3 regions of the Hydrogenophaga sp. T66 genome follow, and region 1 is predicted to be linked to each of the others. Evidence: predicted binding sites of a transcription regulator. Region 1 holds the regulator's gene; each other region holds the start of a gene.
The links. Region 1 encodes FNR, which switches genes on or off when oxygen is low (the NO sensors DNR and NnrR bind a similar motif). Its sites were predicted from a motif close to TTGATNNNNATCAA; they were not measured.
Positions count from the first base shown of each region.

Region 2: the regulator FNR is predicted to act here: its motif matches at 1,773-1,786, upstream of AC2D80_RS11915 (TraR/DksA family transcriptional regulator).
Region 3: the regulator FNR is predicted to act here: its motif matches at 1,727-1,740, upstream of AC2D80_RS09925 (hemerythrin domain-containing protein).

Region 1 is NZ_JBXVVX010000001.1:1,141,249-1,144,516, forward strand. It holds gene ccoG (cytochrome c oxidase accessory protein CcoG) at 1-530, shown strand, start outside; gene AC2D80_RS05355 (nitrogen fixation protein FixH) at 551-847, shown strand; gene AC2D80_RS05360 (hypothetical protein) at 849-1,106, shown strand; gene fnr (fumarate/nitrate reduction transcriptional regulator Fnr) at 1,084-1,803, opposite strand; gene hemN (oxygen-independent coproporphyrinogen III oxidase) at 1,937-3,268, shown strand, end outside.
Region 2 is NZ_JBXVVX010000002.1:621,962-625,229, reverse strand. It holds gene AC2D80_RS11925 (fumarylacetoacetate hydrolase family protein) at 1-855, shown strand, start outside; gene AC2D80_RS11920 (VOC family protein) at 877-1,338, opposite strand; gene AC2D80_RS11915 (TraR/DksA family transcriptional regulator) at 1,370-1,723, opposite strand; gene AC2D80_RS11910 (enoyl-CoA hydratase/isomerase family protein) at 1,854-2,696, shown strand; gene AC2D80_RS11905 (PhaM family polyhydroxyalkanoate granule multifunctional regulatory protein) at 2,727-3,268, shown strand, end outside.
Region 3 is NZ_JBXVVX010000002.1:201,142-204,409, forward strand. It holds gene argH (argininosuccinate lyase) at 1-1,278, shown strand, start outside; gene AC2D80_RS09920 (DUF805 domain-containing protein) at 1,285-1,617, opposite strand; gene AC2D80_RS09925 (hemerythrin domain-containing protein) at 1,776-2,276, shown strand; gene AC2D80_RS09930 (class I adenylate-forming enzyme family protein) at 2,289-3,268, opposite strand, start outside.

The DNA of each region.
Region 1 (3,268 bases):
TCGACGTCTGCAACGAAGTCATGGACAAGGTTGGCTACCCGCGCGGTCTGGTGCGCTACGCCACGCAGAACGGTGTGGCCCAGGGCTGGACCCGATCGCAGATGCTGCGCCGGGCGCTGCGCCCGCGGGTGCTGGTGTATGGCGGCATCCTGCTGGCCATCACCGTGGCGGTGTTCGCCAGCCTGTGGCTGCGCACGCCGCTGAAGGTGGACGTCATCCGCGACCGCGGCGCCCTGGCGCGCGAGGTCGGGGCCGGGCGCATTGAAAACGTCTACCGGCTGCAGATCATGAACGCGACCGAACAGACGCAGCGCCTGCGGGTGAGCGTCGAGGGTCTGCCGGGGATCGCCATCGATCCGGCCACGCCGGTCGAGGTGTTGCCCACCGAGTTGCGCTCAACCGCCGTGCGCGTGCAGATCCCGCCCGGTGTGGCCGCCACTGGCTCGCACCCCATCTCGTTTGACATCCGCGCCGATGGCGACGAACGCCTGAGCGTGCGCGAAGCCTCGACTTTCATCGTGCCGCGTTGAGCGGCTTTCAGGAGCCATCCATGAGCAACACCAACGCCCTGACCCCCGCCATCGCCCCAGCCGAACCCTGGTGGCGCGTGAAAGCGATGTGGCTGGTGGTCGGGGGGCCGGCCGCCGTGGTGGTGGCCTGCATCGCCACCGGCGTGATCGCGGTGAAGCACGCCGATCCGGTGTTGGACAAGGCGGCTTACTCGGCGGAGCTGGAGGCTGCACGCCGCCTGCCGCCCGGCGAGCGCGAGGCGGCCCTGCTGCGCCTGCAGCCGGCCCACCAGGCGCGCAACCACGCAGCGTCGCCCGTGGTGCCGGCGGAGCGGTGAGGTGAATGCCCGGCTGTGGATGGGCATTGGCTGGCCGGCCTTTCTGGTGGCGGGCCTGCTGGAGATGGTGGTGTTCGCCCTCGTCGATCCCGGCGAGCTGCACTGGGGCGGTGAGCCGCTTCCGTTGTCGGCGCAGGCGGTTTACACCCTGGCCTTCTTCGTCTTCTGGGGCTTGTGTCTGGTGGCCTGTGGCCTGACGGCGCTGCTGATGAACACGCCCGCGCCGGACGAACCCCTCACGCGCAGGTCTGCGGATTGACGATGCGCTTGAGCGCTTCGGTGTCCTTGATGTGCACGTAGCGCTGCTTGACTTCGATGATCCCGTCCTCGACAAACTTCGAGAACGTGCGGCTCACGGTTTCGAGCTTCATGCCCAGGTAGCTGCCGATTTCCTCGCGCGTCATGCGCAGGTTGAACTCGGACTGCGAAAAGCCGCGCGCGTGCAGGCGCTGCACGAGATTGAGCAGGAACGCGGCCAGCCGCTCTTCGGCACGCATGCTGCCCAACAGCAGCATCACGCTGTGGTCGCGCACGATTTCCCGGCTCATGATCTTGTGGACGTGGTGCTGCAGCGTGGTGAACTCGCGCGAGAGTTGCTCCACCTGATCGAAGGGCATCACGCAGACCTCGGCGTCCTCCAGCGCAATCGCGTCGCAGGAGTGGCGGTCGTGGACGATGCCGTCCAGGCCAATGATTTCGCCCGTCATCTGAAAGCCGGTGACCTGGTCGCGGCCGTCCGGCGTGGTGATGGTCGTCTTGAAGAACCCCGAACGCACGGCATACAGCGAGGTGAACGGGTCGCCCGCGTTGAACAGCGATGAACCGCGCTTGACGCGCTTGCGCGTGGAGACCACGCGGTCGAGCTTGGTCATTTCATCGGGGTTGAGCCCCATGGGCAGGCACAGCTCGCGCAGGTTGCAACTCGAGCAGGCGACTTTGATGGCGTGGGCGTCCATGGTCGGCAGACAGATGTTCCACCCCCGAGGATACCCCCACCGGTGGGGGCGGCGTCAAATGCCCATGACTTGATCCGCGTCAAGGGAGCGCGTCAGTGGCTGCGTCACAGTGGCAGCCACACCGGAGAAAGCCTTGAGCCACGCCATTCCCGACGACCTGCTGCAGCGTTTTGATGTCCCCGGACCGCGCTACACGTCCTACCCCACCGCCGACCGTTTTGTCGAAGCCTTTGGCGAGCGCGATTACGTGCAGGCGCTGGAGCAGCGCCGCGCGGGTTCGATGTCGCTGCCGCTGTCGATCTACGTGCACATCCCCTTCTGCGAGTCGGTGTGTTACTACTGCGCGTGCAACAAGGTGATCACCAAGCACCATGAGCGCGCCGCGGAGTACCTGCGCTACCTGTCGCGCGAGGTCGAGCTGCAGGTGCAGCACCTCGGCGCGGGTCAGTCGGTCTCTCAGTTGCACCTGGGCGGCGGTACGCCCACCTTCCTCAGCGACGGCGAGCTCGAAGACCTGATGCACATGCTCAAGCGGCACTTTGCGTTCGTGCCGGGCGGCGAGTACTCGGTCGAGGTCGACCCGCGCACGGTCACGACCGAGCGCCTGCAGGCGCTGCATCGGCTGGGCTTCAACCGCCTGAGCTTCGGCGTGCAGGACTTCGATCCGGCGGTGCAAAAGGCGGTCCACCGCATTCAGCCGCCCGAGCAGGTGTTTGCCCTGGTGCAGGACGCCCGCCACATCGGCTTCGAATCGGTCAACGTCGATCTCATCTACGGCCTGCCGCTGCAGACGCCCGAGAGCTTCGCCCGCACGCTGGAGCAGATCAACCGCTTGCGGCCCGACCGGGTGGCCCTGTACGCCTACGCCCACCTGCCGTCGCGCTTCAAGCCCCAGCGGCGCATCGTCGCCGCCGAGTTGCCCAGCCCGGGCGACAAGCTCGCCATGCTCAGCCAGTCACTCGACGCGCTGGGCGATGCGGGTTATGTCTACGTGGGCATGGACCATTTCGCCCTGCCCACCGACGCGCTGGCCGTGGCCAAACGCCAGGGCCGGCTGCACCGCAACTTCCAGGGCTACAGCACCCAGCCCGATTGCGATCTCATCGCGCTCGGCGTGTCGGCGATCGGGCGCATCGGGGCCACCTACAGCCAGAACGCGAAGTCGCTCGACGACTACCGCGATCTGCTCGACCAGGGTCGCCTGCCGATCGTGCGCGGTCTCGCGCTCACGCGCGACGATCTGTTGCGCCGCTCCGTGATCATGTCGCTGATGTGCCAGGGCGAGTTGCTGTTCGAGTCGATCGAGCTGGGTCACTTGATCGATTGCAAGTCTTACTTCGCGCGGGAGCTGGAGCAGCTGCGCGAACTGGAGCAGGCCGGTCTGGTCAAGCTCAGCGACCACGGCGTGCAGGTCACGCCGCGCGGCTGGTACCTCGTGCGGGCGATCGCCATGGTGTTCGACCGC
Region 2 (3,268 bases), on a different contig from region 1:
TACCAGACCCTGAACCACGGCAAGGCGCGCCACGCTTTTCCCTTCGACCCCGCGCTGTGCATGGCGCCCCTGCCGCGCGCCTACCAGTGGGCCGACGGCTCGGCCTACATCAACCACGTGGAGCTGGTGCGCGCGGCGCGCCAGAGCGAGGTTCCGGCCAGCTTCTACACCGACCCGCTGATGTACCAGGGGGGCAGCGACGACTTCATCGGGCCGTGCGACGACGTGGTCTGCCCCAGTGAAGCCTTCGGCATCGACTTCGAGGCCGAAATCGCCGTGGTCACCGGCGACGTGCCCATGGGCGCCACGCCCGACCAGGCGCTGGACGGCATCCGCCTGCTGATGCTGGCCAATGACGTGTCCCTGCGGCACCTGATCCCGGCCGAACTGGCCAAGGGTTTCGGCTTTTTCCAGAGCAAGCCCGCCACCGCGTTCAGCCCGGTCGCCGTCACGCCCGACGAGCTCGGTGATGCGTGGCAGGGCGGCCGCGTGCATCTCACGCTGCAGAGCACCTGGAACGGCCGCAAGGTGGGTCTGTGCGATGCCGGGCCCGAAATGACCTTCCACTTCGGCCAGTTGATCGCCCACATCGCCAAGACCCGCAACGTGCGCGCCGGCTCCATCGTCGGCAGCGGCACGGTCAGCAACAAGGCGGTGGAGGTCAACGGCCGCAAGGAATGGCCCAAGGGCTACAGCTGCATCGCCGAAAAGCGGGCGATCGAGACCATCCTCGACGGTCAGCCGTCCACCGACTTCATGAAGTTCGGCGACACCATCCGCATCGAGATGAAGGGCCGCGACGGCCAGAGCGTCTTCGGCGCCATCGACCAGAAGATCGCGCCGCTGGCGGCCTGACCGGGCAGGCCGGGCCGGCGCTCAGGAGGCGTAGACCGCGTCCAGCGACGCGAAGCCCTTGACCTCGATCGGGTTGCCGAAGGGGTCGCAGAAGAACATGGTCCATTGCTCGCCGGGCTGCCCGGCGAAGCGCACTTGCGGCGGGAGGATGAACTCCACCCCCGCGGACTGCAGCCGCCCAGCCAGCGCCTGCCAGGCCGGCAGCAGAAGCACCAGCCCGAAGTGCGGCATGGGCACGAGGTGATCCCCCACCCGGCCGGTGCGCGTGGTCACCCATGGCTGGCCGAGATGCAGCGAAATCTGGTGGCTGAAGAAGTCGAAATCCACCCAGGTCTCGGTGCTGCGCCCTTCGGCGCAGCCCAGCACGCCGCCGTAAAAGCGGCGGGCCTCGTCGAGATCGGTGACGTGGAACGCGAAATGGAACAGGCTGCGCGCGCGCAGGGGGGCGTCGGCAGCCGCAGCGGGCGTGGCGGCAGGGGTCATCCCCGGAGCATAGCCCCGCGCGGCCCGAAGCTCACTCGGTCGCGGCCTGGCAAGTCACGCAGCGCAGCGCTGTGGGCTGGGCGTGCAGCCGCGCGGTCGGTATCGACGCACCGCACTGCACGCACAGGCCATAGCTGCCGTCCGCGATGCGCTGCAGGGCGGCGCCGATCGCGTTGAGCTCGGCGGCTTCCCGTTCCTCCAGGGCCACGCCGAGGTCGAACTCCTCGTCGGCTTTGGCCCAGTCGTCGCTGGCCGTCGCGCGGGCGTCGGCCGCGGCTTCGGCGCGCCCGCGGGTGCCGCCGCGCTGCTGACGAATCCGCTCGATGAGCTCACGGCGCTGGGTGTGGAGCTGGGCGCTGAAGGTGTCGGAAATGGTGGCGTTCATGGGGTCTCCTGCAATGCCTGGATGCTGGACCTCACGCCCGGCCTGCGGCTTGATGCAGGTCAAGCACAATCCTCGGCGACAACCGGTAACACCCCAGCCCGGATACCTCGATTCCCACCAGGAGACCCGCATGACCGCCCCCGTCGACTACAGCCGCTATCAGACCCTGGAGATCACCCGCCGCGGACCGCTGGTGGGCGGTGTGCCCAGTGTGCTGGACATCCGCATGCGCGCCGATGGCCCGGGCGGCAACGGCAAGCTGCCCACCGCCGGCCACGAGGGGCACTGGGAACTCAGCGAGATCTGGCGCGATGTCGGCCGCGACGACAGCGTGCGCGCGGCCGTGCTGCGTGGCAGCGGCATGGGTTTTTCTGGCGGCGGCGACCTCGCGCTGGTGCAGGACATGGCCACGGACTTCGAGGTGCGCACCCGCGTGTGGAAGGAGGCCCGCGACCTCGTCTACAACGTGATCAACTGCGACAAACCCATCGTCAGCGCCTTGCACGGCCCGGCGGTGGGCGCTGGCCTCGTGGCGGGGCTGCTGGCCGACATCTCGATCGCCGCGCGCAGCGCCAAGATCGTGGACGGGCACACCCGGCTGGGCGTGGCCGCCGGTGACCACGCGGCGATCGTCTGGCCTTTGTTGTGTGGCATGGCCAAGGCCAAGTACTACCTGATGCTGTGCGACGCCGTCAGCGGCGAGGAAGCCGAGCGCATCGGGCTGGTGTCACTGGTGGTGGACGATGAGCAGCTCCTGTCCAAAGCCTACGAAGTGGCCGACCGCCTGGCCAGCGGCAGCGCCACCGCCATCCGCTGGACGAAGTACTCGCTCAACAACTGGCTGCGCCAGGCCGGCCCCGCGTTTGACACCTCGCTGGCCCTCGAATTCATGGGCTTTGCCGGGCCCGATGTGCGCGAAGGTGTGGCATCCTTGCGCGAGCGGCGCGCGCCGCGTTACGGGGTCGACGGCTGATCCCGGCCGTGCGCCCGGGAGACAGCGGCCATGAGCGACACATCCACGGGCGGTTTCGGCAAATTTGTGCCGGGCTTTGATTTCCTGCAGAACCTGGCCACGCAGGCCGCCGGCGGCATCGCGCAAGGCCTCGGCCAGAACATCCCGCAGCTGCCCAACCTGAGCCACTGGGTCGCGCCGACCTTCAATGTGGAGGAGCTCGAGAAACGCATCGAGGAGCTCAAGGCGGTGCATTTCTGGCTCGACCAGAACACCAAGGCCCTGAGCGCCACGATCCAGGCGCTGGAGGTCCAGAAGATGACCCTGGCCACGCTCAAGACCATGAACTTCAGCATGGGCGATGTGGCCAACGCGCTCAAGCTCAAGGCCGCCGACAGCCTGTCCGCCTTCACCCCACCGTCGCCGCCGGCGCCCGAACCCGCTGCGGCCACGCCCGTGGCGGCCCCGGAACCCGCACCCCGGCGTCGCGCGTCGCCGGCGAAGAAAGCCGCGGCGCCGGCCTCTGGCGTGGTGGACCCGATGCAGTGGTGGGGCGCGCTGACGCAGCAGTTCCAGCAGATCGCCAGCCAGGC
Region 3 (3,268 bases), on a different contig from region 1:
TTGAGCGCGGCCGACCTCGCCGACATCCGCCGCGGCATGGCGCAGATCACGGCCGACATCGAGGCGGGCACGTTTGAGTGGAAGCTCGACCTGGAGGACGTGCACCTCAACATCGAGGCCCGGCTGACGCAGCTGGTGGGCGACGCGGGCAAGCGGCTGCACACCGGCCGCAGCCGCAACGACCAAGTCGCCACCGACGTGCGCCTGTGGTTGCGCGGCGAGATCGATCTCATCGGCGGCCTGCTGACCGACCTGCAGCGCGCGCTCGTGGACGTGGCCGAGAAGAACGTGGATGTCATCCTGCCGGGCTTCACCCACCTGCAGGTCGCGCAGCCGGTGAGCTTTGCCCACCACCTGCTGGCCTACGTGGAAATGTTTGCGCGCGACGCCGAACGCTTTGCCGACGTGCGCCGCCGCACCAACCGCCTGCCGCTGGGCAGCGCCGCCCTGGCCGGCACCACCTACCCGCTTGACCGAGAGCGCGTGGCGCGCACGCTGGGCATGGTGGACGAGCGCGGCGAGCCTCAGGTCTGCCAGAACAGCCTCGACGGCGTGAGCGACCGGGACTTCGCCATCGAATTCACCGCCGCCGCGTCGCTGTGCATGGTCCACGTCAGCCGCCTGAGCGAAGAGCTGATCCTGTGGATGAGCCAGAACTTCGGCTTCGTGAAAATCGCCGACCGCTTCACCACCGGCTCGTCGATCATGCCGCAGAAGAAGAATCCCGACGTGCCCGAACTCGCCCGCGGCAAGACCGGCCGGGTGGTGGGTCACCTGATGGGGCTGATCACGCTGATGAAAGGCCAGCCGCTGGCCTACAACAAAGACAACCAGGAAGACAAAGAGCCGCTGTTCGACACGGTGGACACCCTCAAGGACACGCTGCGCATCTTCGCGGAGATGGTCGGTGGTCAGCTGAATCCGGCCACGGGACAAAAGGAAGGCGGCATCACCGTCAACGCCGCGGCCATGGAAGCGGCGGCCAACAAGGGCTTCGCCACCGCAACGGATCTGGCGGACTACCTGGTGAAGAAGGGCCTGCCCTTCCGGGACGCGCACGAAATCGTGGCTCACGCGGTCAAGGCCGCGGCCTCTCACCAGTGCGACCTGTCCGACCTGCCGCTGGCGGTGCTGCAGGGGTTCCACCCGAGCATCGAGAAAGACGTCTACCCGGTGTTGAGCCTGCGCGGTTCGCTGGAGGCCCGCAACACGCTGGGTGGAACGGCGCCGGCGCAGGTGCGCGCCCAGATCGCGCGCCACCGCGCCCGCCTGGGCTGAGCCCGCTCAGGCGGCCGACTCGCCGAAGCGGTTGCCCGCGGCATCGCCGGGCTGAACCAGCCACCAGATCAGCACCACCCAGCCGACCAGAGGCACCAGCGCGATCAGCTGCCACCAGCCGCTGCGGCCGATGTCGTGCAGGCGGCGGGCGGTGACGGCGAGCGCCGGCAGCATCACCGCCACGGCAAACACGGCGTACAGCACGTCGCTGATCAAGACAGTCACCACCGTGGCGATGATCAGAAACAAGTACCACCACCAGTACTCGCTGCGGCGGGCGCGGCCGCTGAAAGTGGCGTACTGACGGAAACAGGAAGCGACGGCGTCGGTGAAGCCCATGAGATCCCTCGTGGTGTGGCGATGATCGCGGCGGCACCCCGCCGCCGCGTGCACGCCACCCTACGCAGGCGGGCCGTCGACCAGCCGGGGGGTATGCCGGCAGCGTGGCTTGACGGCGATCAAGGGCGCGCCGCCCGCCAGACCGTAGATTCCCCGCCATGACCACCGACACCGCCCCCGACACCATGGCCCAGGCCCTGGACTGGACCCCCGCCCTGCACACCGGCGACGCGCGCATGGACGACACGCACGCCGAATTCGTGGCGCAGCTCAATGCGCTGCGGCTCGCTGCGCCCGATGAGCAGCTGCCGCTGTACCACGCCTTCCTCGACCACACCGTCGATCACTTCGCGCAGGAAGAGCGCTGGATGGTGGCCACCGGCTTCGCGCCGGACAACTGCCACGCCAGCCACCACGCCACGATCCTGGAGACCCTGCGCGCGGTGGCAGATCACGCGGCCCGCGGCGACACGGACATCATCGGCCGGCTGGTGGACGCGCTGGCCGAATGGTTCCCGCAGCACGCGGCCACGATGGACGCCGGTCTGGCCCAGCACCTGCGCGAGGTCGGTTTCGACACACGCACCGAGACCCTGCGCACGCCGGGCGCCATCCCGCCGGTCGCGCGCAGCGGCTGTGGCAGCGCGGGCTGCGCCTGAGCCGCGGGAGGCTCAGACGCGCTCGCGCAGCGCCGTCTTGAGCACCTTGCCGTAGTGGTTCTTGGGCAGGGCGTCGACCATCACATAGCGCTTGGGCCGCTTGAACCGCGCGATGTGGTCGAGGCAAAAGGCATCCAGCGCCGCCGGATCGGGGGTGATGCCCGGCGCCGGCACCACGAAAGCCACCACCGCCTCGCCCCACGCCGGGTCGGGCGCGCCGACCACCGCCACCTCGGCCACGCCGGGGGCCATGAGCAAGACCTCCTCCACCTCGCGCGGGTAGATGTTGCTGCCGCCGCTGATGATCAAGTCCTTGCTGCGGTCTTTCAACGTGAGGAAGCCGTCACCGTCGAGCGTGCCCATGTCGCCGGTCCACAGCCAGCCGTCGCGCAGGGCGGCGGCGCTGGCCTCGGGGTGGCGCCAGTAGCCGGCCATGACGGTGTCGCCGCGGATCAACACCTCGCCGATCTCGCCAGCCGGCAGCGATTCGCCCTGCGGACCCGCCACGCGGATGCGCACCGGCGTTTGCGCCACGCCCACCGACGCCAAGCGCGCCTCGTGGCGCGGATGCGCCGTGTCGGCCAGGTGGGCGCGGCTCAGCACGGTGCCCGTCATCGGGCTTTCGCCCTGGCCGTAGATCTGCACAAAGCGCGGCCCCATGACGCGCAGCGCGCGACGGATGTCGGCGGCATACATCGGCGCGCCGCCGTAGACGATCGTCTTGAACGCGCGCGCCGCGTCGGTGGGCCCCAGCCCCTGGGCCTCGGCCTCGTCGACCAGGCGCTTGACGATGGTGGGCGCGGCAAACAGCGACAGCGGCCCCACCGCACGACCGAGCGTCCACAGCTCGGCGGCGTCGAAACCACCGGACGCGGGCACGACGTGGCGCGCGCCGGCCAGCAGGTGCGGCAGCGCGTAAAGGCCGGCTCCGTGGGACATGGGCGCGGCATACACGATCGCATCGCCCGGCCCCACCGGGTCCACATCGACGA